Regions from separate parts of the Catenovulum sp. SX2 genome, predicted to be linked through region 2. Evidence: predicted binding sites of a transcription regulator. Region 2 holds the regulator's gene; each other region holds the start of a gene.
What was found. Region 2 encodes FNR, which switches genes on or off when oxygen is low (the NO sensors DNR and NnrR bind a similar motif). Its sites were predicted from a motif close to TTGATCTAGATCAA; they were not measured.
Positions count from the first base shown of each region.

Region 1: the regulator FNR is predicted to act here: its motif matches at 8,836-8,849, upstream of nrdD (anaerobic ribonucleoside-triphosphate reductase).
Region 3: the regulator FNR is predicted to act here: its motif matches at 1,969-1,982, upstream of nrdG (anaerobic ribonucleoside-triphosphate reductase activating protein).

Region 1 covers NZ_CP182494.1:340,326-351,515, forward strand. Annotated here, with positions in the region: gene ACMZOO_RS18785 (substrate-binding domain-containing protein) at 1-146, opposite strand, end outside; gene ACMZOO_RS18790 (hypothetical protein) at 206-1,702, opposite strand; gene pelA (pectate lyase) at 1,854-3,470, shown strand; gene ACMZOO_RS18800 (cation transporter) at 3,632-4,315, shown strand; gene astD (succinylglutamate-semialdehyde dehydrogenase) at 4,328-5,812, opposite strand; gene astA (arginine N-succinyltransferase) at 5,847-6,887, opposite strand; gene rsgA (ribosome small subunit-dependent GTPase A) at 7,194-8,237, shown strand; gene ACMZOO_RS18820 (DUF2845 domain-containing protein) at 8,289-8,645, opposite strand; gene nrdD (anaerobic ribonucleoside-triphosphate reductase) at 8,999-10,822, shown strand; gene ACMZOO_RS18830 (penicillin-insensitive murein endopeptidase) at 10,825-11,190, opposite strand, start outside.
Region 2 covers NZ_CP182493.1:389,169-400,358, reverse strand. Annotated here, with positions in the region: gene ACMZOO_RS01740 (hypothetical protein) at 1-4, opposite strand, end outside; gene ttcA (tRNA 2-thiocytidine(32) synthetase TtcA) at 200-1,138, opposite strand; gene uspE (universal stress protein UspE) at 1,198-2,136, opposite strand; gene fnr (fumarate/nitrate reduction transcriptional regulator Fnr) at 2,209-2,946, opposite strand; gene ACMZOO_RS01720 (sulfite exporter TauE/SafE family protein) at 2,987-3,640, opposite strand; gene ccoS (cbb3-type cytochrome oxidase assembly protein CcoS) at 3,652-3,807, opposite strand; gene ACMZOO_RS01710 (heavy metal translocating P-type ATPase) at 3,804-6,179, opposite strand; gene ACMZOO_RS01705 (FixH family protein) at 6,183-6,677, opposite strand; gene ccoP (cytochrome-c oxidase, cbb3-type subunit III) at 6,753-7,712, opposite strand; gene ACMZOO_RS01695 (cbb3-type cytochrome oxidase subunit 3) at 7,723-7,911, opposite strand; gene ccoO (cytochrome-c oxidase, cbb3-type subunit II) at 7,914-8,522, opposite strand; gene ccoN (cytochrome-c oxidase, cbb3-type subunit I) at 8,532-9,974, opposite strand; gene ACMZOO_RS01680 (hypothetical protein) at 10,307-10,786, shown strand; gene ACMZOO_RS01675 (UDP-glucose--hexose-1-phosphate uridylyltransferase) at 10,959-11,190, shown strand, end outside.
Region 3 covers NZ_CP182494.1:352,054-363,243, forward strand. Annotated here, with positions in the region: gene ACMZOO_RS18835 (alpha/beta fold hydrolase) at 1-442, opposite strand, end outside; gene ACMZOO_RS18840 (VIT1/CCC1 transporter family protein) at 454-1,143, opposite strand; gene pdxH (pyridoxamine 5'-phosphate oxidase) at 1,229-1,867, opposite strand; gene nrdG (anaerobic ribonucleoside-triphosphate reductase activating protein) at 2,043-2,513, shown strand; gene ACMZOO_RS18855 (aspartate aminotransferase family protein) at 2,718-3,938, opposite strand; gene mfd (transcription-repair coupling factor) at 4,384-7,857, shown strand; gene ACMZOO_RS18865 (CsiV family protein) at 7,884-9,341, shown strand; gene ACMZOO_RS18870 (AI-2E family transporter) at 9,639-10,694, shown strand; gene ACMZOO_RS18875 (amidoligase family protein) at 10,694-11,190, shown strand, end outside.

The sequences.
Region 1 (11,190 bases), on a different replicon from region 2:
ACGGCTTTAACAACATCAGCCACCCAATACCAAAATTGGTGTTCTTCGTAATCCGGTAATACGTAAACAACGTTCAGCGCACTTAGATTACAGCTAATTAACAAGCAGAATAGGCCAATAAAGTAGCTTAAAAAAGGTTTTTTCATTTACTCGCTCGGCTCAAATGAATATTAAATTTATAGTTCAAATAGGCCAAAAGTAAAGTTTATTGGCTGACTTCGCCTTCTTTGCTAATGGTCACTCGACCTTGTGTCCAATCGGCCAACATATCTTGCCAAGCACTTGAATCCCAGTTGTAGCTATCAGCCAATCTAATTGCAGTTCGCATGTGTTTCAGTGCCAAAGGTAAGTTTCTTGATGGTTTGTTTTTAAAATAAAGTGCGTTTAAAAACTCATAGTCAGGATCTTTATTCGCAAGTTTTTTAAGCTTATTTAAACGTGTTTTTGCTAATTTAAAGTTATGTAAGTTTTTGTCTTTTGACGTTAAATTTATTTCCGTTAACTTCAACTGGGCAGGTATTAAAGATTCACTTTGCTGATACCACAAGTAGGCTTTGTGTGTGTCATGCGCTACCCAAGGGCTAAATTGATTTATTTGTGCGACATGAAAAGCGGCTTTTTCATGGCCGTATTGTGCGGCGGTAAATAACCAGTTTATCCCCTGTTCGACATTAATTTGTTGCCGGTATAAAGCCAACCCCAGTTCATATTGCGCAGCAACCATATGTTGCTTTGCAAGCTCTGTTAGTATGTCTATTTCTTCGGTTGGATGTTTTTTTGCCCAAGAAAAATTGGCCAGCATCATGGCGAGTTCAAATTGTCCATCGGCACTTTTATCTTTACGCAACTTAGCTGCTTGGCGCTTAATTTTGGTATATAAACGCGGAAATTTATCCATCATTTTAAAACTGTCGTATCTAGCTACACCTAAAGATGCGCGTTGGACAAAATTAACCGGCGATTCGGCATAAGTTGCTGGTTCTAACTGTGTTGTTTTAAGCGCTGCCATTGCTCTGTCTATTCGACCAAGTTGATTAAAGGGCATTAAATCACGTAGGCTTCCGTCTGCAGCTAAGTAATAATCAACCAAAGCTAAATACGGCGCATTCATCAATTTGTCGCTTTTGGCTGCGGCGTTAAGTCGTTGTTGATTCATTTTGTTCCAGTTAAAACCCACCCCATCGCTGTCTTCCATATCAAACTCGATGTCTGCTAGTACTTCATCGAACTCATCAGCAAAGGCATTTTCATCGTCAGCGGTTAAACTCTGTGAAACAACTATTTGTGTCGTTAAACGTTCGGGCGTGATAGTCGGATAGTATTTTTGTTTAATGCTCTTTTGGCCAAATATTTTTTGGTAGTGAGCCGCTTGTTGTTGAATGATTTTTTGTTGCTTAGGATCGAACATAGCCAAAATATCTTGGTACATTTTGTCTGCATCTTGAAAATTCTGCTCTGCAGCTAAATAAAACCATACCGCAGCTTGTCCTTCGTTTGCTGCTTGCCCTAAGCCATTATAAGCCATCACAGCTAATTGATAATAAGCATGCGCGTTGCCAAGTTGAGCGCTTCGGCTGTATTCTTCATAAGCGTTTGTGTAGTTTTTTTCTGCAAAATAGACTGAGCCTTTTAATACGCTTGCTTGGCTACCGGTGGCAGTAAAAATTAAACTAACTAGCAGAAATTGAATGAATTTTGCCATTCCTTGGTGATCCTAGATATTGATATTCTTGCATAATATGCCTAAGCGGCCATCTCACACAAGCATAAAAAACATTTTACAAATTTAACATGTCATTTATATTGGTAGCCACAAACGAATCAAAACAATTCCAATTGATCGGAGAAATATAGTGCACAAAACTCTCTTGAGCGGTTTAATCGCTGCGATATGCTTAGCTGGCTGTAAATCTGTCAGTGTAGACATTGATGCTCCAAGCAGTACCAGTGACAATATTCATGCTGAATTAACCATAGAAGAAATGACCACTGGCTTGTGCCAATACGATGGCCAAGTGGACGATAAACATTTAGGTTTTAATGGCATTGGTTTTATCGATACAGTTAACCAAGTGGGTGCACAAATTAGTTGGCAGGTTGAGCTTAAACAAGCTGACGATTATATTTTTATGGCTAGGTTTGCCACCGGTAGCAGTCGTTCGGGTAAATTAACAGTAACAAATTTAGCCACCGGTGCAGAGCAAAGCGCAACATATCAGTTTATTAGCACAACTGATTGGGATAACTGGCAGCAAGAAAGCCAGCAGCTGACCTTGGACAAAGGTTTATATTCAATCGTATTAACTGCTGAAACAGATGCAGGTTTACCTAACATTGACTCACTCACCATAAAAGGTGGTGATATCGTTGCAAATGCGTGTGATGTTCACTCTGGACCGTTATTAAACCAACAAGGTAACCCTGTTTATGGCGAGCTAGATAATTATCAGGATTGGTTAGCAGACCAAGGTAGTGAGCAAGAAAAAATTTCTGATGATAAACAAATTGCCGATAATATTTTAACTTGGCAAATGCCCCATGGCGGTTTTTACAAATACGGTGTAAGTAAATATCAAACGCCGTGGAATGGTTCTGATGCGCGCTCGGGCTGGGTTGGCAATGGCATTGAGCTGGGCACAATTGACAATGATGCAACCGTTTCTGAAATTTTGTTTTTAGCCGACGTTTATCAAAGAACTGGCGACATAAAATATCGTGATGGTGCGCGTGCAGCAGTCGACTTTTTATTAACCATGCAAACATCAACTGGTGGTTGGCCACAAGTTTATCCTGCACGTGGCGGCAGCTCTTATTCTGATCACGTGACCTTTAACGATGATGCTATGGCGCGTGTATTAATTTTATTAGATAAAGCCCAGCGCCAAGAAGCACCATTAAATAACGACCTACTCACTTCTAGCCAAATTGAGCAAATTGATTTATCCATTAAACAGGGTGTAAATTTCATTTTAAAAGCGCAAATCATCCAAGATGGTAAATTAACTGTGTGGTGTGCACAGCACGGTGTTGACGATTATTTACCTAAACCGGCGCGTTCGTATGAACTTGCGTCAAAAAGCGGTAAAGAATCTGTGTTGGTCGCAGCGTTTTTAATGACACGTCCACAAAGTGATGCGGTAGAAATGGCTGTAAAGTCTGCACTTGCTTGGTATAAAGATCCGCAAGTACAAGTTGCTGATACTACTTATATAAGTCGACCAAAGAGCAGCAGCGACGACAACTATAATCCAATTCAAACCCAAGCTGGCAGCACTATGTGGTATCGCTTTTATGATGTTGACGCCAATACCGGCTTTTTCAGTGGCCGCTCTGCAAGCGATAACCCGCCAGGCGCAGGCAAGGTGTACGACATTATGCAAGTTGAACCTGAGCGTCGTTACGGTTATCAATGGGGTGGCAACTACGGTACTAAGTTAATTAATTATGCCAATAGTGTTGGTTACTACTAACTGTTAACTAGTCATAAGTAATTGAACATCCAACTTATTGCGTGGCTAAACTTGTATTAGCCACGTATTTTCACCAAGCTATTCCCCTACTTTTTCCACCTTTTACATCTTTGTTTGCAAGCGTATACTCATTTTAACAATTGATTTTTGAGGAGTTCACTATGTCGGGCTGCTGTGCAACCGAAGCAAAAAACAACAAAGAACGACAACTACTTTGGATTGTATTAATACTCAATGCAGTGATGTTTTTTGTGGAGTTTATTGCTGGTTGGATCGCTAATTCAACCTCGTTAATGGCCGATTCACTCGACATGCTAGCAGACGCAGTCGTTTATAGTTTGAGCTTATACGCAGTTGGTAAAACCATAGTGCAAAAAGCGCGCTCCGCTTTAGTTAATGGCTATCTACAACTTAGTTTGGGCGTGTTTGTATTGGTACACATTGGCTGGAAAATTTACACCCAAGCAACACCTGACGAATTTATTATGACTTGGGTTGCTGTATTAGCCTTAGTGGTAAACGTCTGTTGTTTTTTAATTTTGTATCAGTTTAGACAAGGCGACGTCAACCTGCGTGCCAGTTGGATTTGTTCGCGCAATGATATGCTCGCCAACTGCGGTGTAATAGTTGCGGCGCTATTGGTACCAGTTGTTAATGCAGCTTGGCCTGATTGGCTAATTGCCGCTGTAATTGCTTTAATTGTGATTCGCTCGGCATTACAAATAATTAAAGAAGCCAATAGCCAGCTACGCGGTGAACCGGTGAAAACTACATCTTGCTGTGCACCATCAACTAGCTGTGGTGAAACTCAAGCGACAACTAGTTGTTGTGATAGTAAAGACTAATATCTGTTACTACTAATAACCCTGTGGCAAATTCGCAGGCAAAATAAGTTGTTTTGCCTGCATACTCGCTACCGGATAAGCACAATAATCCGCCGCATAAAATGCACTGGGTCTAGCGTTGCCACTTAAACCAACACCACCAAAAGGCGCACTGCCACTCGCCCCGGTTGTTGGTAAATTCCAATTCACTATACCTGCTCGGCTTAATTGTAAAAATTGCTTAAATTTAGCTTTGTCGTTACTCAATAAACCAGCGGATAATCCATAGCGCGTGTTGTTTGCTAGCTCTATTGCATGATCAAAATCTTGGTAATATTGCACCTTTAACAGTGGGCCAAAGTCTTCTTCATCAGGCATATTTTCAGGCGAAACTTGGCTAACATCCAACAAGCCTGGCGATAATAAACCTGTATCGCGCTCTAAATGCTGCATGCTCAACAAAGCATTCGCTCCCGCGCTGATTAATTTTTGCTGCGACATTAACAGTTGGTTAGCCGCCGCCAGCGACACCACAGAACCATAAAAACCTGCAGGCTCAGCATCATAATGAGTCACTTTTAGCTGTTTGAGTTTAATAATTAATGCTTCAATGAGTTGCTGGCTAAAATAAAAACTTTCTGCTGTATTTGCAGGTAATATTAAGCGCCGTGCACAGGTACATCTTTGCCCAGCTGTGATATATGCAGATTGTATGATGTGATAAACCGCAGCATTAATATCTACATCAGAATCTACCACTAACGGATTATTGCCGCCCATTTCTAAAGCTAAAACCTTGTACGGATAGTCTAAACAAGCACGCTGAATGGCAATACCTGTTTGTGAACTGCCAGTAAAAAATACCCCAACAACGTCCGGGTGCTGCACTAAACTTTGACTGGTAGTTTTATCTCCTTGTACTAAATTAACCACACCTGCGGGCAAACCTGCTTTAATCCACAATCGCAGCATTAAATCAGCGGTTTTTGGCGCTTGTTCGCTTGGTTTAAATACCACTGTGTTGCCCGCCAAAAGTGCTGGCACTATATGCCCATTAGGTAAATGCGCTGGAAAATTAAACGGCCCTAATACGGCACAAACACCGCGAGCTTTGTGGGTTAAACTAGCTTGATTTGCTCCAAGCTGCTGACGTTTTCCACCTGTACGTTGATGATAAGCTTTGCGGGAAATTTCAATTTTGCCAATAACAGCGGCAACTTCTGTTTCCGCTTCCCAAATAGGTTTACCAGTTTCAGATGAAATTGTATGCGCTAAGATAGTTTTATACTCAGCGACTAATTTGGCGAATTGGCGACAAATATTTAGGCGCTGTTTAAACGGCGTTTGCATCCAAGGCACAAGTTGCTGCTTGGCAGCCATAACTGCTTGATTTACTTGCTCAGCACTGGCGGCACTGCCATACCAAACTTGTTGACCTTTAGTTGGGTCTATTTTCTCAAACGCTCTACCATCACCGACAATCCATTGATGGTTAATACAATGCACTTTGTTTTGCATACCACCTCCGCGATCCACCTCTATCTTGATATTTTTACATTAGTAAAATTCTCACCGACTCATCTTGCTCTACATTCAAAGCTTTGGCTTGTTTAGCGGTTAACATTAACCGATTGGCAATTTCATCCACCCAACAATCAAGTTTTGCCGCGCGAAATTCACTGACTTTAGTATTGCAGACCAAAGCCGATTTAAGCGGCACAGATTCATCATCATTGCGGGTACAAATTGCCACCGATAATTTTTGACTGGCTTTTACACTGCGTATTTGTTTAAGCTCAGCCTCAACAGTAGGCCCAGCATCAAAAATATCGACATAACCTGTGTAGCGAAAACCTTCGCGTTTCAACATAGCAAGCGCTGGCTCTGTATTAGGGTGAACTTGGCCAATTACTTTGCGCGCTTGTTTGTCTAACAAGCATATATAAATTGGGAAGCGCGGCATTAATTCGGCAATAAAACTTTTTTTGCCTATGCCAGTGAGATAGTCGGCAGTGGGAAAGTCGAGCTGGAAAAAGTGTTTTTCTAACCAATGCCAAAACGGCGAATGGCCTTTATCGTCAGTTACCCCACGCATTTCGGCAAATATTCTGTCATTAAACCTATGCCTATTTTCAGCAATAAATAAAAATCTAAACTTGGATAAAATAATGCCAAGACCAGAGCCGCGAGCTTGCTCGGTTAAATACAAACTGCCAACCTCAGTTGCGCCTGTGTAGTCGTTACACAAGGTTAAAACTTCTTGTGGGTTATAAATGCCCAAAGTCGGCGAACTATGCACAACTTTACTGATGCGGTAATGGTAAAAAGAATCGTCTAACCCGACAGCTGATGTGATACCGCTGGTGCCGAGTATCTGTTTGGTCGATAAATCTTCCAATACAAACAAATAACTTTGATTTTGTTGACCAAAATGGTGATCAGCAGGCAATGCCATAGCAGTTATACTATTTTCAATGCGTTGCGTTAACACGGCTTTATTATTGGGCAGTGAGGTAAAACCATGCCCAGATGTTTGTGCTACTATCACCAATGAGTCTAAGTCTTCCATGCGAATTGGCCGAATTACCTGCATATCGCCTCCAGCAAAACCAGCTACTCTTTATATAATAGTTCAGATTATTAAAGTCATAATGTTTATCACTAAGCAATAAAGGTATAAACTGGCATTGTTTACGACATTTAGCAGATATTGAGTAAGGAGAAATTGATGATTGTAATTCACACCCACCCGGTAAAAGCTCAGAACTAAAAAATTACCTCGTTAGTTCTACCCTTTCCAAGCTCTTTACCCGGTGAAATTATCTACCGGGAGTCATGATATTCATTACTCCTGCTTTCTTGCATAACAGCAATGTGCTGTTTTGGTTAGAGAAAAATAATGAATACAAATATTTCTTTGCAACAACTAGGTTGGCAATCGTTTTATCAACAACAACTTTCTTTAGACGAATTTGAACAGTTACAGTGTGGGCGAATTGTTGCTCATCATAGAAGTGAATATCTTGTTCAGCTTGAACAGCAACAAATTAAATTACCGATTACAGCGAGCTTACCAATAATGACAGTCGGCGATTGGTTGCTACTAACGGCTGAGTATAGTTTCAGCCGATTATTAGAACGCAAATCGCTTATCAGCCGTAAAGCTGCGGGAACTAAGGTTAATGAACAATTTATTGCTGCCAATATTGATAGCTTGTTTATTGTTAGTTCACTGAATCAAGATTTTAATTTGAGCCGAATAGAACGTTACTTGGCACTCGCGCATCAAGCACAAATCACCCCAGTTATCATCTTAACTAAAGTGGATTTATGTGACGATGCAGCGCCATTAATTGCTCAAGTTCAAGCTCTAGAGCCTTATTTAGCCGTAGAGGCAGTTAATGGTTTAGATTCTTCTAGTTGTTCAGCACTGCAAACATACTGCCGCTTAGGCAATACAGTTTCTGTTGTTGGCTCATCAGGGGTTGGTAAGTCTAGCTTGATTAACACCTTATTGGGTGAATCAACTCAGGCAACTGCAGGTATTCGTGAAGACGATGCAAAAGGTCGACACACAACAACAGCTCGTTCAATTCATTTTATGCCATCGGGAGCTATATTGCTCGACACTCCAGGTATGCGTGAATTGCAGTTACCAGCGTGTGAAACCGGAGTAAAACAAACTTTTGCTGATATTGAAGAATTTGCCCAGCAGTGTCGATTTAGCAATTGCCAGCATGAGAATGAACCTGGCTGCGCTGTTGTTAAAGCAATAAACCAAGGTGATTTAGATACACGGCGATTGGAAAACTATCGCAAGTTATTACGCGAACAAGCGCACAATGCAGATAGTTTGCAGCAAAAACGCGCTAAAGATAAAGCCTTGAGTAAAATGTATCGACAGGTGCAAACTGGCGCCCGCCAGCAGAAAAAAGGTTTTTAAATTTTATAGCGGGGCTGTTGAAGCCCCGTTTTTTTAACAGCTTAGGACACCTTAGTTGGTTAATTTGATTTCTTCTAGTTGTCCAGATTCAAACGAAAAAATTAACTTCTTATGGGCTGGATATAGCTTAGCGTTATAAACCAGTAACTCCTTTTTATTCTGGCTGTCTCCCGAAATGACCTCGGTATGCAAAGGCTCGCCGCATTTAGCTATTACGTCCCATTTAGAATCACCAATGCGAACAAAATCTTGCCCGCACCCGTGTGCTCTGATTGTTTTCGCTTGAGTGTGAAGTGCTGCAAACAAAATAATTGTTAGCAATGCAAGTTTTCTAAAAGCCATATTATCTCCCTGAATATAGTTTAACCTAGCTTCAAAGTTAGCATGATTTGTTACTTGAGTAATCATAACTGTTTAGTCGAAATGATCTAGTTGTTAACTAGAGCTAAATCAATATAAATTGCGAGTATCAGAGCCATCACAGACAGTTCAATTCAAGGCGTATCATTGCAGGAATGTAGGCACCTTTCAAAATGATACAACACAGAAGTGGGCTGTCTGTGAGGCTCCTGAAAGGCTGGGCTAAAAGCTATTTATATTGATTTAGCTCAAACATGCCAATAAATCCCTAATTTTTATGTGAGAATTCATTAATAAAGTTTTGTTTGATTAGGGTCAACTGGCCGCTTATTTCAAATTGCAGCAACACTATATATGGATACATTAAAGGCTAATTTCACAACATATAGATAACGAGAAAAATAATGCGCCATATACCTACCCAGCTAGTGCAAGAAAAAGTCAGTTTTATTGAAAACTATTTAGCTGCAGATAATGCAGCCGATGGCTCAAAATACGATGCGAACGCAAATGTGTCAGTTAAAAATATTGCTACGCTCGAAAATGAGCTGCATAAAGACATTAATATTGCTGTTAACCGTGAGCTGTTGTGCCACAGTATTAAACAGCATTTTGACCAAACCACAGCAGAGCAATACCTACGAGATTTAAATGAACACTTAATTTACGCGCACGATGAAAGTTCACTTAAACCTTATTGTGTCAGTTTAAATTTGTACCCTTTGCTGCTAAATGGTTTAACTGAATTAGGAGGCGAATCAAAGGCACCACAACATTTAGCCTCCTTTTGTGGCACTTTTATCAACCTAGTATTTGCGGTAAGTGCACAATTTGCAGGGGCAGTCGCAACCGTTGAGTTTTTAACTTATTTTGATTATTTTGCACGTCGTGATTATGGCGACAACTACCTAACCAGCCATCCGCATGTCATTCAAGAACACTTGCAACATGTCGTCTACAGTTTAAATCAACCGGCCGCTGCGCGTGGTTATCAGTCAGTGTTTTGGAACATTAGTTTGTTTTCTGAAAATTTTGGCCAAGCCATGTTTGAAAATTTTGTATTTCCGCATGATGAAAACAAAAGTTATCAAACACAAGATCACTCTCCAAACTGGCCAAGCATTCAAGTACTACAAGCATTTTTTATGGACTGGTTTAATAGCGAGCGCAGCAAAGCCATATTGACCTACCCAGTAGTAACCGCCGCGCTGTTAACTAATAATGGCGAAATTGCCGATACAGAATTTGCCGCGTTTTGCGCAGAACAAAACGCCAAAGGAAACAGCTTTTTTGTCTATATGTCGGATAACCCAGATTCACTTGCTTCTTGTTGCCGATTACGTAATGAAATTAATGACAATACCTTTTCATACTCACTTGGCGCCGGTGGCGTCGCAACTGGCTCAATTAATGTAGTCACCATTAATATCAATCAACTTATTCAAAGAAAGTTAGATTTACACAGCGTGGTTGAACGTGTACATAAATACCAAGTAGCCTATCGAAAACTTATTGAACAATATTTAACTCATGGCCTATTGCCTGTTTACGATGCAGGCTTTATCCAACTAGATAAACAGTTTTTAACCATAGGCATTAACGGCATGGTGGAAGCGGCTGAGTCGTTAGGTTTAACCGCCAGCAATAATGCTGACTATATTGAGTTTGTGCAAAAGCAGCTAAAAATTATTTACCAATCCAATCGCCAAGCATCAACGCATTGGGGTTATAAATTTAATACCGAGTTTGTACCGGCAGAGAACTTAGGGGTTAAAAATTCAAAATGGGATAAAAAAGCAGGTCTGTCAGTTAATCGAGATTGTTACAACTCGTATTTTTATGCAGTTGAAGATAACAGCATAAATATTGCCGATAAGTTTATTTTACACGGCAAAAAGCTTAACCAATTTTTAGATGGAGGCAGTGCCCTACACCTTAATCTTGAAGAGTATCCAGACCAAGCACAATACTACCGAATTTACCAAATGGCCGCCCACGCAGGCTGTAATTATTGGACCACCAATATCAAAATTACCATTTGTAATACCTGCAACCACATAGACAAACGCACCCATCATAATTGCCCTAAATGCCATTCCAACAATGTAGACTGGGCAACACGTGTTATTGGTTATTTAAAACGCGTATCGAGTTTTAGTAGCCCAAGACAACAAGAGCATGCGCTTAGACATTACCATAAACAAGCAAGGGCAAAAGCAAGCTGAACTCAAGATTCACATTTAACCGCAAAGTCGACATGATAATGTTCGTCATGCCGAACCCATGAAGGCTTTGTCGAAAATTGAATATGAGTTTTCAGGTAACCGCCGTACTTAGTTTTGAATAAATTAGGTTGTAACTTGGGGTCGAAGATAACGCGCCAAATATCTACAGCGCGTTTTTTCGATTCTTTGTGTAGTTCCACAATATGCGCAGCTAACGCGACATAATCAATTTCATAATTCGCATAAAAACCGTCTGGGCTGAATTCAATGTTGTACCCAAATTTATTGAATGGATGTGTAGGTAAATGCACAGACTCTTTGTTGTTATTCAAAACTGGTGTCATAAAGTCGACAGACAAACCATTCTG
Region 2 (11,190 bases):
GCATAACAAACTTACCTCGCGATAACAAATGGTTTAGCAATACCAGAACTGCGACATATTTCTTATATATCATAGTTTTACGGTTTGTTAAATTTATTTTACAGTTTGTTGCGTTTTAGCTGTTATGTTATAGCGGCTTAGGTATCCGCTAGGTAGGTATGTGCGAGAAACTACCTAGCTGTGATTAGGTTTGTCTTAGTTAACCAGCATTGATAAATTGAATTGCGATTTTATCTTCGTCTGCTATCTGCTCGTCATCCGCATATAGTTCAGTATCAATTTGTGGTGCTTCGATACTTGGTTTGTCAAAGGCTATGTCACCTTCTTCAATTTCAAGTTGGCTGTTTGAGCGTAGACCTTTAAAGTCATATAAACTTGGATCAGCCAAGTGTGAGCGGCTGACGTTTTGCACTGCGTTAAACATAGTTTCTAGGCGGCCCGGATGTTTTTTATCCCAACCTTGAAGCATTTCTTTGATGACTTTTCTTTGTAAATTTTCTTGTGAACCACATAAGTTACACGGAATGATTGGAAATTCTTTGATCGCAGCATATTTGCTAATGTCTTTTTCACGACAATAAGCCAGAGGACGAATAACTATATGCTCTTGATTGTCACTGATAAGCTTAGGTGGCATGCCCTTAAGTTTTCCGCCATAAAACATGTTAAGGAATAGGGTTTCTAAAATATCGTCTCTGTGATGGCCTAAGGCGATTTTAGTCACACCCAAGTCTTTGGCTGTGCGGTATAAAATGCCGCGGCGTAGTCTTGAGCAGAGTGAGCATGTGGTTTTGCCTTCTGGCACTTTTTCTTTAACTATGCTGTAGGTGTCTTCTTCAATAATCTTATATTCAACATCTATTGAGTCTAAGTATTTAGGTAAAACATCTTCTGGGAAACCTGGTTGTTTTTGATCTAAGTTAACTGCAATAATGTCGAAGTTAATCGGCGCTCTTTGACGTAAAAACATCAAAATATCTAACATAGTGTAGCTATCTTTACCGCCCGATAGACACACCATAACTTTGTCACCATCTTCAATCATATTAAAATCTTCAATGGCTTTACCAACACATCTACGAATTCTTTTTTGTAGTTTGTTGAAGTTATACTGGTTTTTTGCGGTTAAAGTTTGCATGCTGCGCCTCACTAAATTAGAGGCGCGGATTATAGCAAAATTCGTTAAGGTGTTAATCTTTAGTTTTTGTTTAGTGTTACTGGGCTTTGAAAACCGTAAGGTTTTAATGCCAGTACATCACAATTGACACCATCTAATAAATGTTCTGCTGTATTGCCGAGCAAAGCGGCGGTTAAGCCACTACGACCAATTGTACCTAGAACGATTAATTCAGCGTCGAGCTCCTTGGCGTATTGAGTGATCGAATCTTCGGGTAACCCTTCTGCCAATATGCAATTTTCTTCGACGATATCAAAAGCTTTTGCATACTTTAAAGTTGAGCTGAGGTGGTGTTGACGTATTGCTTCGCGATAAGCGGTTGGATCAAACTCTGGAATTTCCACCGCCAAACTAACAGCGCCAGCGGGATAACAATTAAGCAACTTTAAATTGGCTTGCAGTAGGCTTCGCATATACTGAGAAGTGCCAATGATATTATTGTTTAAATCAATATGTTGTTGTTCTTGGCTGACGCTATTAATTGCCGCGAGAATTGTACCGTTGTCCGGCCAATCATGTTCTTTTACCAATAAAACCGAGCAGGGGCATTTACGCAACAAATGCCAATCTGTCGGGGTAAATATGACAGCTTGTAGCACACTGTGTTCATGTGTGGCTTTAACAACTAGATCATACTTGTATTGAATAACTTGTTTTATGACAGCCTCGAACGGCCGATTATGCCATTCAACTAATGGACGTATTTGCGACACTTGGCTCGCAAATGGCTCTAACACATCTTCTAACCATTGGGTGCGCTCTTCTACCATACAACGGCGCATCAGCTCGCGCTCTTCGGCCGACAGCATAGTGGTCATTTCGTAAGAAAAATCGTAAACGGCAAGGTAGGCTGTTATGGTTGCACCAGTTTTATGCGCTAATGCGACCGCGCGTTTGAGGGCTTTGAGTTTTTCGTCGTTAGGCTCAATAACAACGAGAATTTTGCTTACTTCTCTCATCGCTAAGCTCCATAGATTGTAATTTATTTGAGTTTAGTTCAACCCATGGCGCTTTGCTGAAAATTTTGTAGCTTATTTACATTCTGAGTTTGGGCTATATTCCGCAACTTTCTTCAATCCATCAAAAGATTCGATTGAAATCAGTTTGCGTTCTACTTTGATAATGCGTTCCTGATGGAAGCGACTTAATAAACGACTGATGGTCTCAACTGTTAAGCCTAAATAATTACCTATTTCGCCACGTGTCATAGTTAAACTAAACTCTTTTGACGATAAGCCTCGTTGTTTAAAACGATTTGACAATTGAATGATAAAACTGGCTAAACGAGCGTCAGCAGTTTTTTTATTGAGGAGAAATAACATATCTTGATCTGTCGATATCTCATTACTCATTAAGCGCATGATTTGTTGGCGCAGCTTTGGCATTGTCGCGCTGAGCTTATCCATTGTGTCATAGGGAATTTCACAAATCATAGCGGTTTCAAGCGCTTCGGCAAAACTCGGATGGTTTTGTGCTTGAATCGCGTCAAAACCTATAATGTCGCCGGGTAGGTGAAATGCGATAATTTGTTCTTCACCATTCCCTGATACTGTATATGACTTAAAAGAGCCAGAGCGCACAGCGTATAGCGACTTAAATGACTGGCCGGCTTCTATCAACTTTTGCTTTTTTTGATACGGCTTTTTACGCTGTATAATATTATCCAGCTGATTAAGTTCGCTATCATTCAAGGCAAAAGGTAAACACAATTGACTAATGCTGCATTTTTGGCATTGAATACTTGAAGTAAATTTTGCTGTCATATCCATTTGTCGCTCGACTGAATTAGGTTGTTAATAACCTTTAATGTTAACTTATATTCAACTGCAATACAGCAGTTGCTAGCATGTAAATTGCAAATAATATTAAGCTGATGGCAAGTGTATTTCTAACTGGCTTTTGGTTTAGAAAATGATGCATTTGTTGGCTAATTGACGCGGACAACAAGAGCGCTGGCCAAGTGCCTAAACCAAAACAAAACATTAGCGCAGCCGATTTAAATGGGCTGGCTGACGCTGCTGCCCAAGTAAGCACGCTGTAAACTAAACCACAAGGTAACCAACCCCATACAGCACCCGCCGCAAAACGAGCTAAATAACTTTGCTCTTTAATTAAACTGTGAGCTGTTGGCGCAAGTTTCGACCATAATTTAGTTGAAATTTTTTCAATTTTGGTAATAGCAAAATTCCATTTTGCTATGTAAAAAGCGAGAAAAATTAATAGCAATGCTGAGAATATTTTTAGTAAAAGTAAAAAAGGTTTAAAACTCGCGGTTAACCAAAAGCCAGCAGTACCGACCACAAAACCAATAATGGCATAACTGGTTACCCGCCCTAAGCTATATAACAGGGCATGACTAAACCGACTGCTAATACCGGAAGCAATAGCTAAACCTCCGCACATAGCGATACAATGGCCAGCGCCCACTAAACCCAGGACAAATGCTGTGATAAACTCAGGCATTGGATTAAAACTTATTTATCTTGTGGTTTATCATCATCAAATAAAATGTCATGGCCTTGGCGATCTAAATCTTCAAACTGATTTTTTTTTACAGCCCAGAAAAACAGCACAAGAGCGACAACAATAATCACAATCGCCAACGGAATTAAAACGTAAATTACATTCATTTTTTCAGTAATCTCATTGAGTTGCTTACAACAATTAGCGAACTTGCTGACATACCTATTACTGCCATCCAAGGTGTTAATATGCCAAATACCGCTAGAGGTAATGCTAAAGCATTGTAACCAATAGCCCAAACAAAATTTTGTTTTAAAATGCGGTTAAGCCGCTGTGACATAGCGACCAGCTTGGCAATACCGACCGGTTCTGAATTAAGTAAAATTACATCCGCTTTATATTTTGAAAGTTCAGCACCTTCATCCATTGCGAGCGAGATATCTGCGGTTGCCAATACGATAGAGTCATTGACACCATCACCCAGCATAGCAACGCTGCCGTATTCCTTTTGTAGCTGTTGTAGTTTTTGACGTTTAGCCTCAGGCGTTAAGCCTTTATAAAAGCGAATGCCGAGTTTTTCAGCAATTTTATCGACCAACTGGCTATGGTCACCAGACAATATTACTTTTGGCATCGACAATAACTCAATACATTCGCGACTAGTGGTTTTTAGTTGATCTTCTAACTCAATTGCAGCAATACAGCGATCTTGTTTAAAGACGTATATTTGTGCGTTTTGCCAATTCGCTTCAGGTGGTAGCTGATTGGCTCTAGTAAATAAACTTTTACTGCCAATTGTATATTCAACCCCGTCAATCGAAACGTGCAAACCTTGATGGGCAATTGTTTCAATTGAGTCTAATTTGATGCTTGAGCTATCAATGTCGCTAAATCCGGTTGCGAGTGGGTGACTGGATTCTTTTTCTGCTGCGGCTACAATTTTTAATAATTCTTCTTGGTTTATCTCGTTACTGCAGTGAAGCTGTGCACGGGAAAATTTACCAGTGGTGAGTGTGCCAGTCTTGTCAAATGCAACAAGCTGTAACTTATCAGCTTGTTCTAGTGCATGACTTTCTCTGATTAAAACACCTTGGATTTTTAGTGCGTTACTGGCTGCAGATATGGCTGTTGGCAAAGCGAGCGACAGGGCACATGGACAGGTGGCGACTAACACTGCAACTGCATACCATAAGCCATTTTCTCCAAGCAACTGCCAACCAATATAAGTTGCGATAGACAAGAGTATAACTGAGATAGTTGCTTGTTTTGCCATTTTATCTGCAACATTGGCTAATGGACTTTTAGATTGATTAATACGCTCTTGGTGTTTGGCAATTTGCGCAAGGCGCGTATTTAAATAAACTGTTTCAACTTCAATTTGAATAATTTGGTTGTGAACTAAACTACCGGCAAAAATCATATCACCTTGAATTTTTTCTATAGGTAAACTCTCACCTGTTAGTTGTGCTTCTTCAACCGTGCAATGTTTAGAAATAAGTTTACCGTCGGCTGGAACCTGTTCACCCGGTTTAACTTGAATGATATCGCCAATTTTAAGTTCATTAGCATGGACTGTGATGACTTGGTTGTTGTCTATTTTAAAAGCAACTATAGGCAAGAGTTTAAGTAAATTAGCCGAGGTGATCGCCGCTTTGGTTTTAACTAAGTGTTCTAAATATCGGCTAGTCAGCAGTAAAAACACAAACATGGTGGCTGACTCAAAATAAACTTCACCTGTATTGCTGTAGGTTGCATATGCGCTGGCGATGAAAGTGCTGTAGATTGCAAAAACGACTGGCACATCCATATTTACCGAACCTTTGCTTAGCGCTCGATAGGCGGAATTAACTAAAGGTAACCCGCTATACAAAACGACAGGAGCTGACAGCAGTAAACTGACCCAGCGGAAGAAGTAAGCAAAAGATTCTTCTATCACATCAAAATAAAGCGCAAACGCTAACATCATAACTTGCATGGTGAATAAACCAGCGACTGCTAGTTGTTTTTGATAGCTTTTGCTGATGTTTTTATATTCGGTTTCTATTTGACTGATTTTAAAAGGTGAGGGCGTATAGCCGATTGATTTTATCGCACTAAAAATTGCGCTGAGTTGTATTTGTGAATTGTCCCACAGCAATTCTGCTCTAGCATTGGTCAGGTTAACCCGAATGGAATTCACCCCGGCTAGTTTGGTTAGATATTTTTCAATTAACCAAGCACAAGCTGCACAATGCATTCCTTGAATGGAAATATCCGCTGCATGTTGTTGGCTGGACGGATCAATTCTGACAAATTCATGTTGCACACTAGGTGCGTCGAAAGCTTGATACGGGTTGTTATCTTGGACTATTGCTTGTTCAAAAGGTTTTTCAGCTGAGCTTTGACGGTATTTATAATAACCGTCAAAGCCACCTTGCAAAATAACATTGGCAACAGCTTGGCAACCTGTACAACAGACTGCTTTATTTTCGCCATTTACTTGAATGCTTAGACTGCAATCAGCTGGCACTTGCTCGTTGCAATGATAACAACTGCTCATAAATTATGGCGTAATTAAAATTTTACCAGTGTAGGGTAGTGTTATGGTTTTTTGCACTTTCCATTTTTTGTCATGTGGCTCTATGGTTAATTGCCATTTACCTACAGTCGATTTATCCAAAAGCGCTGAAAATTTACCGTCGGCACGGCGTGTTGCCATAACACTTTGATCTTTAACTGATTGAGTTGCATGATAAAAGGAAACAATTAAATTTGCTGGTTCAGGTGCTTTGCGGTTTGCGTTTAAATCTAACAAGATACTGTCGTCAGTGACTTCAACGAATATCGCAATGCCATATTCACTAGCAAGTTTTTCACGGTCGAATTCTTGATTTATCGCTTTACCTTTTTTGTAGTAGTCATCTACTACCATTTCAACTTTATATTCACGGTAAATCGATAAACGTACAGCAGCGACCAATACTGGAATAAGAATTATCGCAATTAAAACCCAAGGCCATGGTTCTTTATACCAAGGTCTGCTATCTACATCAGTCATATATATTTCTCAGTTTATGTGCCCGCAGGCAAAAAAAAGCCCCGCTAAAGCGAGGCTTTTCCTCTACTTATTTGTTTAGTTTGACAAACTATAAACGTAAGCAGAAATTAAGTGAACTTTGTCTTCACCTAAAATATCCTTCCAAGCTGGCATTACACCCGCGCGGCCGTGGATCAAAGTTTCAGAAATAGCGCGTTCTGAACCACCGTACAGCCAGATATCATCAGTCAAGTTCGGTGCACCAAATGGTAAGTTATGCGCAACACTACCTTTACCGTCTGCACCATGACAAGCAGCACAAACCGCAAATTTAGCTTGGCCAGCTTTGGCTAAACCAGCATCTACTTCGCGACCACTTAAACTAATTACATAAGCTGTAACTTGTTTTACGCCGTCTTCACCAAGAGAGTCAATCCAACCAGGCATAGCTGCTTTACGGCCATGCAAAATGGTTTCTTTGATTTTTTCTGGACTACCACCGTATAACCAATCTGTGTCGGTTAGGTTAGGGAAGCCAGTACCACCACGTGCATCAGAAGCATGACATTGCGAACAGTTTTGCAAATATAGACGTTTACCGATTTCTAACGCTTCTTCATTTTTAGCTAAAGCGTGGACGTCTTGGGCTGCAAATTTTTCAAAAATAGGACCAAAAGTCTCATCAGCTTTAACCAATTCTTGGTCGTATTGAACACGCATACCGTCAGCTTTTGCTTGCTCTACCGCTTGACGTGATTCTTCTAGACTAGTAATGCCTTGGTTTGAGCTCTTCCAACCTAAAAAGCCTTGGTAGTTACCTAAACCTGGGTAAGCTAATAAATAATACACAGCCCATACAGCTGTTAACCAAAACATTTTGGTCCACCAACCCGGTAACGGGTTGTTTAGTTCTTCAATGCCGTCGAATTCATGGCCCATTGATTTGCCTTCTTCGACGCCTGCGTAGTTTTTCATGTTCAGGTATAAACAAGTAAATACCAGAACCAAACATAGGATAGATAGAATTGCTACCCACAAACTCCAAAAGGTACTCATGATGTATCCTCTAATCTCTGTGAACTTGTTGTTCTTTGTTGCCGCTATTCTTCTTGTCTACATCTGAGTCATCAAGAATTGAATTCGCCGCATTATCAAAACGTTTTTTACTCTGCTTACTATAGGCCCACCAAATAATGCCAACAAATACTGCTAACACTATTATGGTGTATATGCCTCGATAAGTTCCGTAATCCATAACTATTTTAAAGCTGTACCAAGGGTTTGAAGATATGCAATTAATGCATCCATCTCAGTTTTACCTTGTACTGACGCTTTTGCTTGTGCAACATCTTCGTCTGTATAAGGTACGCCGTAGTAATCTTTAAATACCGTTAGTTTTTTCGCGATAAGTTCACCGTCTAATTTGTTTTCTTCAAGCCAAGGGTAACCCGGCATGATAGATTCAGGAACTACGTCACGAGGATTGATCATATGAACTCGGTGCCAATCGTCAGAGTAACGACCACCAACACGTGCTAAATCAGGACCTGTACGCTTAGAACCCCATAAAAATGGATGTTCCCATACAGATTCACCAGCAACAGAGTAGTGACCATAACGTTCGGTTTCAGAGCGGAAAGGGCGGATCATTTGGCTGTGACAACCAACACATCCTTCTTTAATGTATATATCACGACCTTCCATTTGTAATGCTGTGTATGGTTTTAACCCTTTAACTGGCTCAGTGGTATCTTTCATGAACATTAAAGGGGTAATTTCAACCAAAGTACCAAAGCTAATCGCGATTACCGCAAAAATTGCCAGTAAACCAATATTCTTTTCTACTATTTCGTGTTTATTAGCCATGATTATCTCCTATGCGTTCGCTACTACAGGTTTAGTCGCTAAACCTTCATCAGCTACTTTCTCTGATTTAATTGTGCGAATTACGTTGTACAACATAGTGATCATACCGGCGACAACACACAATCCACCCATCCAACGCATAATGTTGTAAGGTTTCTTCTGCGCAACAATTTCAATAAAGCTGTAAGTCAAAGTACCGTCAGCATTTACTGCACGCCACATCATGCCTTCCATAACACCTGTGATCCACATAGCAACTATGTATAAAACAACACCGATAGTGGCTAACCAGAAATGCACATTGATTAATTTAATGCTGTACATTCTTTCACGACCAAATACTTTTGGAATTAAGTGGTATAAAGAACCAATTGAAACCATAGCAACCCAGCCTAATGCACCTGAGTGTACGTGACCTACTGTCCAGTCTGTATAGTGAGATAAGGCGTTTACTGATTTAATTGCCATCATTGGGCCTTCAAATGTAGACATACCGTAGAACGAAAGTGACACTATCATGAAACGTAAGATTGGGTCGGTACGTAATTTATGCCAAGCACCTGAAAGTGTCATGATGCCGTTGATCATACCGCCCCATGAAGGTACGAATAATACAACTGACATTACCATACCTAATGACTGAGTCCAGTCTGGAAGAGCTGTATAGTGCAAGTGATGCGGGCCAGCCCAAATATATAAAGAAACTAATGCCCAAAAATGCACAACAGATAAGCGGTATGAATAAACTGGACGTTCTGCTTGTTTAGGTACGAAGTAGTACATCATACCCAAGAAACCTGCGGTTAAGAAGAAGCCTACTGCATTGTGGCCGTACCACCATTGCATCATAGCATCAACTGCACCTGAGTATATGGAATAAGATTTGGTTAAGCTCACCGGAATTGCCATGCTGTTACCTATATGTAGTACAGCAACGGTTAAGATGAAGCCACCGTAAAACCAGTTTGCAACATATATATGTGAAGTCGCACGTTTAACTATGGTGCCAAAAAACACAATTGCATAGGCTATCCAAACGATTGCGATTAAAATATCGATTGGCCATTCTAACTCTGCGTATTCTTTAGAAGTTGTAATACCTAAAGGTAAGGTAATAACAGCACTGACAATGATTGCTTGCCAACCCCAGAAAGTGAAGTTTGCTAATTTGTCACTAAAAATACGAGTTTGACAGGTACGTTGCACTACATAATAAGAAGTAGCAAATAACGCACAACCACCAAAAGCAAAGATTACAGCATTGGTATGCAAAGGACGTAATCGTGAATAGGTAAACCAAGGTGTGTCGAAGTTTAATTCAGGCCACACTAACTGAGCAGCTATTAGAACACCCGCGGACATCCCAATAAGCCCCCATACGACTGCCATAAAGGCAAATTTTTTGACTATGTCAAAATTATATATCGGAGTTGCAGAACTTGTTGCGCTCATTTTATATCTTCCAAAGTTCTCAGGCATAAAAACTAAATTTGTTTGAACTTGATAAACCCATCACTAAGTTTGCCAAGCTAAAAATATAGATAATAGCCTTTTTTGCTTAAAAACCATTCAAATTGAGTGGAAAAGCAGCAAAAATATAGTTGACTGACTAAAATCGCGCAAATTGTATGGTTTTTATGGCAAAAAATACAGCCGAGTTTTAAAAAAACATGATTTAGCTCAATAACAAGCGAGATTGCGATATATTATGTGTTTGTAATTAACAGACAAACACTTTTAAATTTGAACGAAATCTATACCACTATGATAAACAGACTCTGGTTATGACAAATAAATTAAGAATTTTTCTGATAGTTTCATGCTGCGCTTTGTTAGCTGCGATTGTCTACTGGCAGGATAGTTTGCATCTTGCTTCACAGCAGGACTCTGCAAGTGCGTGTGATTTAAATGAACATTCGTCATGCCTTTTTCAAACAGCTCTAGGGCAAAGCTTCAAATTAACCAGTTATCAAACTAAATTTTTGTTGGAACAAAGCAATAAACTTAGTTTGCAAATAATTAAGGCTGACAGGTTAAATTCGTTTGATCTAACTGTTCAAGCTTATTTAGTTGGGATAAATATGAATATGGGCAGAATTCCACTAAGTGTTGTTAAACAGGGCGAGCAGTATCTAATTGAAGTTATTCCGGTTATGTGTGCAGAACAGAATATGCAATGGCAAGTTAAATTGTTGATAGACACTCACCAAGGAAATAAAAATAACCCACAAACATTTTTTGCTTCTTTTTCAACGCGCTGGTGAGCTATTTTTTCAGCTGAATTAACCTTGTGTAAAAATTAGGGTAAACGTTTTACTTTTTTCTTGTGTTATTAATTTGTAAAGCGTATGATGTATCCAAGTTTGATGATTTGCATAAGCCGAACTGTCTGGCTTATGGCATTTTTAGATGAAATTACACAAAGAGGGTAAACGTATGACCACTGAGTTTGATCCAACTGAACACCCGCATCGCCGTTATAATCCTATGATTGGCGAGTGGATTTTAGTTTCTCCTCATAGAGCAAAGCGTCCATGGCAAGGCCAATCTGAAGTTTTAGATGAAGAGCAAAAGCCTAGTTATGATGAAAGTTGTTATTTGTGTGCGGGTAACAAACGTATAACAGGCGAATTAAATCCAAAGTATGAAGGTACTTTTGTATTTACCA
Region 3 (11,190 bases), on a different replicon from region 2:
TTAAAACAGTTTCATTGGTCGTTTGTAACGATCGAGCCAGTAATTTAAATACATTCGCACTAGCTCTATTGGCAAAACACATGTGATTCAGTACTTTCTGCGGGGCCAATCTTAAAATTTGGTTTAAAGGCATGGCTGCTGCAATACTAGCTAATGGGTGTGGCCGCGTGATAAAGCTGGCAGCAAAAATGATATGAACAATATTATTGGGGTTTATGTTTTTGACTAGTTTTGCCAAATAACCTGAGTAAGACTCAGCAAACAAAATTAGCTTTTCATTACCTAGTGCATCCGCAATAAGTTGCGCTTGGGCAGCGTAGTTTTGGTTACCACTTTGTTCAAGCGCTATAACTTGATACGAACACTTACCTTCAATCAAATTTAGCAAGGGCTCATACATCAAGCCTGAGCCATCCATACCAGGCAAAAAAATAACTCGCATAACGTCCCTGGTTAAACCACCACTTCAAATAATTGCCCAACGGCTGCTGTACAGGCCATGGCAATTGCGCCCCAAAAAGCGACACGAAACGCGCCTATTTTAATAGGTGCACCACCAACATAAGCAGCGAGCATACCAAGCACTGCTAAAAATAATACTGAGCTTGCAGAAACGCTGGTTATTAACCAAGACAAAGGCACCAACCATGCCATTAACAGTGGTAAAAAAGCCCCAACCGAAAAAGTAATAGCCGAATAAGCTGCTGCGGCAAATGGCTGGGCACTGGATACTTCTGATATACCAATATCATCACGCGCATGAGCACCAAGTGCGTCGTGTTCCATTAATTGCCGAGCAACTTTTTTTGCTAGTTCAAACTCAACGCCGCGATCTTGATAAATTTTTGCAAGCTCTAACACTTCAAGCTCGTAATTTTCTTCTAATGATTGTTTTTCAATTGCTAAGTCAGCACGTTCAATATCTGATTGAGAACTTACAGAAACGTATTCACCCGCCGCCATTGACAAAGCACCAGCAACTAAGCCAGCAACACCTGCGAGCATAATATTTTCAATACTAGAGCCTGCAGCAGCAACACCAATGATCAAACTTGCGGTTGAAACAATACCGTCATTTGCGCCCATAACCGCCGCGCGCAACCAGCCCGACCTATGCGACCTATGTTCTTCTTCGTGTGGAATGTAATTCGTCATGCATCATCCATTTTTTCTCAAAAATCAAAACTAGCTCTATATATCAGTTATAGCAGATAAAGATTACCCTCGACTACAAAATGCGCTCACGCTGCCAGCTATCTAAATCTTTTTTAAAGTAAATAATGCGGTCGTGCAATCTACCTTTGCCTCCTTGCCAAAACTCAAAATGCTGCGGTTTAACTAGGTAACCGCCCCAACTATCTGGCATGGGTATTTGTTTATTTTTAAATTTTTGTTTAAGCACTTCAAATTGATGCAGCAAAGCTTGTTTAGTGGTAAACCTGCCTGCATCAGCCGTTGCCAACCAAGTGCTGATTTGGCTGTCACGTGGTCGCCCCATATGATAATTTTTTGCAACCTCTGCGGGTAAAGGCTCTGCTATACCCTGAATTTTTACTTGTCTGTCTAACACCAACCAATTAAACAACAAACACACCTTGTTGTTTAATTTAACCTCTTGCGCTTTTTGGCTGGCAAGGCTGGTAAAAAACACTAAACCTTCCGGCTCGATATTTTTTAATAACACGTTGCGCGCATTTGGCTGGCCATTCACATCGACTGTCGATAACACCATGGCTGTGGCATCTTGCGAACCTTGCTCAACGGAAAATTTGAGCCAGTTTTTAAATTGAGCGAGCGGCTCTGTTAGCATATCCGCTTCATTTAGCTCACCGCTGGAATATTCTCGGCGGTAATCAAATATTTTCATAATACAACTCCACTAATGGCCTTAGTTGTTATCCCGAGTTCAGGTTATTTACAGTCAGTGCTTGAGATAAGACATTGTAAAGCTCGCGATCATGGTTTTTATTGATTTAACACAACACTTTTAAAGTCCCAGCCGCTTAATCTTAGCATCACCAATTATTTATAAGTGCATTGTTATGTTTAACTACGTTACCCCACCAGAGATGGTTTTTCAGGAAGTGCCAAAGGAAATAGCTTTGTGTTTTACTATAACAGGCTGCCCACTGAATTGCCCTGGTTGCCATAGTGCCGACACGCACGACCCAACTGCAGGCACGCCATTAACACTAGAAGTATTTAAACAATGGCTGATTGACTACAAACAGTTTATTAGCTGTGTATTGTTTTTTGGTGGCGAATGGGAACAAAAATACCTAATAAAACTGCTGAAACTTGCGCACGAATTACAGTTAAAAACTTGCTTGTACACAGGTAAAAATAACTTACCTAAAACTGTGTTAGAACATTTGGACTATGTGAAATATGGCCCATGGATTGCGAATTTAGGTGGTTTGGAAAGTGAACAGACTAATCAAAAGCTTTGGAATTTACATACAGGTGAGTTGCTGAATCCTTTGATTAGGGCAACGCGACAGTTGGATGATTGAGGTGTGGGGGGGAAATCCGCAATCAACCGAGCATAATTTTCGCAAAAACGCTTTAAATACAATCCCTGTACGCTCGCAAACGTCATCCCAGACGTTTGAAGTTTTGCTCTAAATTATCGCTCGCTTGCTTGCCGATTATCGAGCTGTGGGAGCAACACAAGTTATGTCTAAAGACTTGCGCTGAAACTTAACCCGAAACCCAAATTAATCGCCAGCGATCACTCGCGCAACTGCTTTATCAAAACGTTTAAAACCTTCTTCAATATCTTGTTCTTCAACAATTAAAGATGGCGCAAAACGCACGACATTAGGGCCAGCAACTAAACACATAAAACCTTGTTCGATAGACGCTGCAATAAACTCTTTTGCACGACCTTCGTGCTCTTTATTCATTACTGCACCTAACAACAAACCTTGGCCACGAATGGTTGAGAAAACCTTGTATTTTTCATTAATTTGCTCAAGCTTTTCACGGAACATAGCTTCACGTTTAGCAATACCAGCTAAAACTTCAGGCGAATTAATAATATCAAACGCAGATTCTGCTACCGCACAAGCTAAGGGGTTTCCACCATAAGTTGTGCCATGTGTACCAAATTTTAAATGCTCAGCAATATGGTTTTTAGTTAAAATTGCGCCAATTGGGAAACCACCACCTAATGATTTAGCGGTTGATAAAATATCTGGTTCAACCCCATACGACTGATACATATATAAATAACCAGTACGACCAAAACCAGTTTGCACTTCATCTAAAATCATTAAAGCATTGTGTTTGTCACATAAGGCGCGTACACCTTGCATAAACTCAGGTGTAGCAGGCATCACGCCACCTTCACCTTGCATTGGCTCTAAAATAACCGCACAAGTTTTGTCAGAAATTAACGCTTCAAGCGATGCTAAGTCATTATAATCTGCATGGTCAATTGCCCCCGGTTTAGGGCCGAAACCATTTGAATAAATCTCTTGACCACCCGCAGTAACGGTAAAGAAAGTACGGCCGTGGAACGATTGTTTAAACGAGATAATTTGGTCTTTTTGCTCACCATAAACTTCAAGTGCATAACGACGCGCTAGTTTTAACGCAGCTTCGTTTGCCTCCGCACCTGAGTTACAGAAAAAGACTTTATCGGCAAAAGTGGCATCGACTAACTTAGTGGCTAAACGCAATGCTGGTTCATTCGTCCAAACATTACTAACATGCCATAATCTTTGACCTTGCTCTTGCAAAGCTTGCACTAACGCAGGATGACAATGACCCAAACAGTTCACCGCTATACCACCTGCAAAATCAATATATTCGCGACCATCTTGGTCCCACACATGCGAACCATCGCCACGTACAGGTACCATATTTTGTGGGGCATAGTTTGGTAACATCACTTCGTCAAAAGTAGCTCGATTGACCTGAAGCTGATCTGTCATTGAAATTCTCCATTGAATAATTTTCTTATAAGTATAGTGGCAATAATATTAGCCACAACCGTAAATTCATTGAATTAGAATTAAATTTTGTTTGTTATCAACTTAAGGTTTAGCGTAACAAGCTACAGCTATAAAACGGCTGTTGATCTTCACTTAACTTTATGTCGAAGCGTTGCAAATAATATACGAGATAAAAACGGCGAGAGGAAGATAATGATTCATATAAAATGAATTTTAATTCACCATTATTCCTGTTTTGATTGCTGACAAGTTGTATATTACCCACTAGTTAATTACATTGGCCTTGTTACACTCGTTAATGGCTCGGATTAGGGGGCTACCAATACAGGCAACAAACTTTCCTCCAGCAAATCACCTTTGCCCCTTCACCTCTCCCTGATATTTGATTAAACTTGCCGCAACATAAAACGATTAGTTCAAGTGAATGAATTTCTGCCAAATTACCAAACCTGCATTACCGAAAAATAGTTCAGACCATATTCAATGGGGCAATTTAAAAGGCAGCAGTGCTGCGTTTGCTATTAGCCAATTGAGCCAACAACAAAAGTCGCCTGTGTTGGTGGTTACGCCTGACACTGCGTCTGCGTTAAAAATGCATGCAGAAATTGATTCGCTATTAAAAGAACACAAACAAAACGCGCATTTTTTCCCTGATTGGGAAACTTTAGCCTACGACACCTTTTCACCACACCAAGATATTATTTCGCAGCGTTTGCACACTTTGCATAATTTGCAGCAGCGCAGCGGTGTTTATATTGTGTCTATTAATACGCTGATGATGCGTATGGCGCCAGTTGATTTTATTGGTCAATACAGCCTTATATTAAACCAAGGAGATAAGTTAGATATCGACTCTATGCGTGGTCGACTAGTCCAATCAGGTTATCGTTTGGTTGACCAAGTAATGGAACATGGCGAATTTAGTATTCGGGGTTCATTGCTCGACCTTTACCCTATGGGGAGCAATCAACCCTATCGTATCGACTTTTTTGATGATGAAGTCGACTCAATTCGAGTATTCGATCCAGAAACTCAGCGCAGTGGTGATACCATTAAAACGGTTGATTTATTACCCGCACACGAATTTCCAACTGATGATGCAGGCATAGAAAAGTTCCGCCAAAACTGGCGCGCACAATTTGAACCAAGCACAGATAAAGAATCGATTTATTATCAAGTCAGTAAAAAAATCATGCCGGCCGGCATAGAGTATTATTTACCACTGTTTTTTGAACAAACCAGTAGCTTGTTTGAGCATTTACCAGAGCAAACTACAATTTTGTTTACCGACAAAATACAGGGTGCCGCTACGCATTTTATCGACGAAGTTAATAAAAGATATGAAAATCGCCGCTACGATAAATCGCGTCCGTTATTAGAGCCGAAACAACTATTTTTATCGGTTGACCAATTATTTTCTGGCCTCAAACAATTCGCTCGAATTGAATTCACCAGCCAAAATTTAGATGAAAAATCGGGTCGTTTTAACTTTTTAATTGAAGCAATTGACGATATTGCAGTAGATGCAAAATTGGCAAAACCGTACGACAAGCTCAACCGCTACTTAGCACAAAATGCAGCACGCACTTTATATGTGGTGGAGTCACAAGGTCGTCGCGAAACTTTGTTAGAACTACTCAAACAAAATAAAATAAAACCAACTACCTATCAGTCGGTCAGTAACTTCTTAAAAAATACTGCAGAATCTGGCATTGTTGTTGCCGATTTAGAACACAGCTTTTTAGCCGAAATCGACGGCAAAAAAATTGCTTTTGTTACCGAAACTGAATTACTTGGTAATGTCGTTAGCCAAAGACGTCGCCGCTCAAGTGTACGTGGGCAAACAGGCAGTACAGACTCTGTTGTAAAAAACCTTGCAGAGTTATCCGTCGGCCAGCCAGTTGTGCATTTAGATCATGGTGTTGGTCGCTATTTAGGGTTACAAACAATTGATGCTGCGGGTGTACCAACTGAGTTTGTTACCATTGAATATGCAGATTCAAAACTATATGTACCAGTTTCGTCATTACATCTAATCGCCCGTTATACAGGTGGTGATGTTAACAACGCGCCGCTGAATAAACTCAGCAGTGACGCATGGGAAAAAGCCAAACGCAAAGCGTTAGAAAAAGTCCGCGACGTTGCCGCAGAGCTTTTAGATATCTATGCGCGCCGCAATGCTAAACCTGGTTATCCGTTTAAAATAGATGCAGACCAATACCGTCAATTCTCCGCAGGTTTTCCGTTTGAAGAAACTCAAGATCAATTAGATGCCATTCAAAATGTACTAGCTGACATGCAGCAACCTATAGCTATGGATAGACTAGTCTGTGGTGACGTTGGTTTTGGTAAAACTGAAGTGGCAATGCGTGCGGCTTTTGTTTCGGTAAACGAAGGCAAACAAGTTGCTGTATTAGTACCAACTACCCTACTTGCGCAGCAACATTATGAAAACTTTAAAGACAGATTTGCCGACTGGCCTGTACAGGTAGAAGTATTATCACGCTTTAAAAGTACTAAACAACAAAATGAAGCTTTGGCCAAATTAAAAGACGGTAAAGTCGACATTATTATTGGTACACACAAGTTACTTTCAAAAGACGTACAGTTTGCTGATTTAGGTTTATTAATTGTTGATGAAGAACATAGGTTTGGTGTTAAACAAAAAGAATTGATTAAATCGCGCCGCGCCGATGTGGATATTCTAACCCTTACCGCCACGCCAATTCCGCGAACGCTTAATATGGCCATGAGTGGCATGCGTGATTTATCTATTATCGCCACACCACCGAAAAAACGTTTATCAGTTAAAACCTTTGTGCGCCAGTCAGATGACAGCTTAATAAAAGAAGCGATTTCACGTGAAATTATGCGTGGTGGTCAGGTGTACTTTTTACACAACTCAGTAGAGACGATAGAAAAAACAGCACAAAGTGTACGTGAGCTGATTCCCGAAGCAAATGTAGTTGTGGCACATGGGCAAATGCGTGAACGTGAGCTTGAGCACGTAATGTCTGATTTTTATCACCAAAGATACAATGTGCTTGTCTGTACCACTATTATTGAAACAGGTATCGACATTCCAAGCGCCAATACCATAATTATTGACCGCGCCGACAACTTTGGTTTGGCTCAATTGCATCAATTACGTGGCCGTGTTGGCCGTTCGCACCATCAAGCTTATGCCTATTTAATGACACCACATGTTAAACGCATGACCAAAGATGCACTTAAGCGTTTAGAGGCAATTGAACAATTAGAAGATTTAGGTGCAGGTTTTGCCCTTGCAACACACGATTTAGAAATTCGTGGTGCCGGTGAATTGTTGGGCGAAGACCAAAGTGGTCAAATTACCTCTATTGGTTTCTCATTGTATATGGAAATGTTAGAGCAAGCGGTTAATGCATTAAAAGAAGGCAAAGAGCCATCGCTTGATTCAGTATTACAAAACCAAACTGAAATCGAGCTGCGTATTCCTGCGCTGTTGCCAGATGACTATATTACTGACGTCAATATGCGATTGTCCTTGTATAAACGTCTAGCAAGTTGCCAAAACAATGAAGAGTTAGACGACTTCCAAATTGAGTTAATCGACCGTTTTGGTTTATTGCCAGATGCGGCGAAAAACCTAATAAAAGTGAACCAATTAAAACTACTAGCAGCCAAAGCTGGTATCAAGAAAATTGATGTGGGGCCAAAAGGTGGTTTATTAGAATTTAGCCAGAATACCAAAGTAAGCCCAGCCTTTATTATTGGTTTAATTCAAGCGCAACCTAGGATTTACTCAATGTCAGGTGCAGACAAATTAAGATTCAATATTGAAACTGAAGATACCCGTGACCGCATCAAGCTGGTAGAATCTATGTTAAACGAATTTGCGCAACAATCTAAAGGCTAACAATAAAGATGGACAGGCTGTCTAAATTGAATTCACTCAAATTGAGCTTATTAATTGCAGGCCTTGGATTATTCTGCGGCAATTCGGCAGCCATAGCCGCCGATAATGAACGTTGGTTCGAAATAGAATTATTAATATTCGCCCACAACCCGTCGGACGAAAATATTAATGAAGAATATCAACCGCAGATAAAACCTATATTGGTGAATAAAGCGCGCGATTTAATTAGTCCTGTATTTCAGCCAGATCCACAGCAACTACGCAAATTCTTACCAGAATGTGCGGATGCTCTACCTTATTTATCCCCTTTGCAGTTGCCTGCAACAGCTGATTATCAAGGCCCGGCTGAGTCGTTCGCATCTAGCGAAAATGCTAGTTATTACGCGGGCATTTCGCAAAATGGCGCTAGTTTTTCTGACGACACAGCATTTACGCCGTCGCAAAACCAAACGGAAGAAAGCACAACTGGCAGCGTTAGTAGTGACTTAACAGACACAGCGGAAGGAGAATTAGCAATAGAGCAGCAGCCTAGCGTGCCTACTTTTGCTTTAACAATTGAGCGCCCTGTTGATATTCAGCAACTGACATTTCCTGTTGATGCACCAAGCTGGTTGTATCCGATACATTGTTATCAGCCAACAGCCAGTGTGTTAAACCCTGACAGAGAAATATTAGACGAAGCGGATAACAGTGTGTATTGGTCACAAATGCCAACACGCATTACTCAGCATGTAGACGAATATTCAACCGAGCCTTACTTGTTAAACTCTGAACATTTGGCCTTTACCGAGCTAGCGACTAAGTTTAGATGGCGTAAAGACATTCGCACACTCATGCATATGGCTTGGCGTCAGCCAGTTAAAGCAGAAAACCAAGAAATACCTTGGCGCATATACGCTGGCAACAATTATTCAAAAGAATACAGCTATTATGGCGAACCCATTATTGCTGAGAAGTTTGAAAGCGAACAACAAGTAACTGGCATCCAGCCGATTGAAGTGAATGAAAACGACCCGGTATTAAACTTGTCGTCTGAGCAGTCCCTTAAACACCAAAGCATTTTAAATAATATTCAACAGGTTTTAGATAAAGTCGACTCTAATACTTGGTCAATTGAAAATGCACTCAAAGACAAACAAGCATTGGAATGGCAACAACAGCAACAAATAGCTGGTACGCCCAAACAAACTTGGCAGTTAGATGGTTTATTTAAAATATACCTGCGCCACTATTTGTTTATTGAAACCGAGTTTAACATTAGAAAAGTTGGCCCTCATCCAGAAAAAGTATTGGCGGATGACACAATAAAAGCGACAGATAACCCAGCAGGGTTAGATTTAGCCGACACTTTTTTATACCCGTATTATTTTAAACAGAATAAACGTATTCGCTCGACTGAAATTCATTATTTTGATCACCCACATATGGGTATAGTTTTACAAGTAAGGCGCTATAGCCCACCAAACCAACCACAGGCAGATTAGCTTTTATTGGGGTTGATCCTAATCAAATCATCCCCAGTATTAATAACCTGAACTCGAGATAACAACTTGCTTTCTAGGGGCTATTTATCCTTATAACTGCGTTGAATTTGCTCGTAATAGCCAGCTATTACACACGCAAATTCGCCTTGCTCTAAGCATAAATTTCTCCCTAGAATACCGATAGAGAATATTTGTAAATAGGTACAAAGCTTTAGCTAACTTGTTATCCCGAGTTCAGGTTAATATAAACCAGAAAGGAAGGAGAAAGTTATTTGCCAACGGAATTCACCAACTGATTTGGGTTATGCCCAATATATACAATACCTAGTCCCCTGCCTGATAGTTTTTACGCTTGTCAGCAGCCTAGCGCTTGCTCGTGATTTATTTTTGCCACTGGTGTTGGCTAGTTTGCTGGCGCTATTGTTATCGCCATCCGTCAAATTCTTGCACAATATCGGTTTGCCGAAATTTTTAAGCAGTTTGATCATGACTCTTTTTTCAGCACTTGCGATGTTTTCAAGTGTTTGGGTGGCCGTACCGGCAATGGCTAAATGGATGCAAACCGCCCCTGAAAAAATAAAAGCAGCGATAGAAGCAGACAAACAAATTCAGTCAACTATAGATAAACTGCAAGAAACCTCTGAAAAAGTAGACGAAATGGTGGCTGATTTAGTCGAAAACTCAGCCGAAACCAGCATAGTGATAGATAATCAAGCTGGCTGGGTAGACCAAATATTTACTGGGTTACAAACAAGTTTTGGTGTACTCATTATTGTGTTAACACTCACCTTATTTATGCTCAATAACGGTGGTGAATTACTGCACAACTTAACCAAACTGTCGAACAACCGGCAAACTCGCCGCCGTGCAATCAAATTATTTAGAAGGTTACGCACAGAAGTTGGCCGCTATCTCGCTACGGTTTTAATAATCAATTTAATCTGTGGTTTGTTAACTAGTTTAATTGTGTGGTATTTCGATTTACCCATGCCTTGGGTTTGGCTAGTACTGGTTACTTTATTGCGTTTTATTCCCTACATAGGTGTCGCTGTAATTTGTGCGCTTATGTTTGCAATTAGTGTCAGCCAAATGCAGGCCGTGTTGCCTGCGCTCATGCCGGTTGGGGCATTTTTGTTATTAACCAATATTACTGGCATGTTAATCGACCCATATGTTCATGGTATTCGCTTGCGTATAAACCCAATTATTGTATTTGCAGCAGTTTTGTTTTGGGCTTGGTTATGGGGCATTGCTGGCGCGATTGTGGCAGTACCCATGTTAACCATATTGTCGGTAACCGCGAGAACACTTGAATGGCAATCAGTTAATCAAATTATGGAGGGACGTAAATAATGAATAACTCATATATTCAACCAGACAGATTAACCACGGAGCAACACGAGCGCCGAGTTGGTTTTGAACTTGAGTTTGCCAGTGTCACTATAGCTGAAGTCGCCAGTGCTATTGCCAATGTATTTCACAGCAAAACAGAATATGTAACGGATACTGATTACAAAATTAATGTTGAACAGCTTGGTAAATTCACCGTTGAACTCGACTGGCAATATGCACAAATTAAGGCGCAACAACGCGCATCTAACACCAATCACAACAAATCTGAATTAGATGTGGCGGGCGAAAAAATTCAACAATGGATCACAGAATTATCGACCAGTGTTGTTCCAACAGAAGTTGTTTGCCCACCTATACAGATTAGCCAATTACATCAGTTAAACAAAATGGTCAATGTACTACGCAAACTAGGCGCAAGTGGTACCAATGAATCGGCCATTTATGCGTTTGGCGTACATATCAACCCTGAGCTGCCAGACCTTTCAGCAAAAACAAT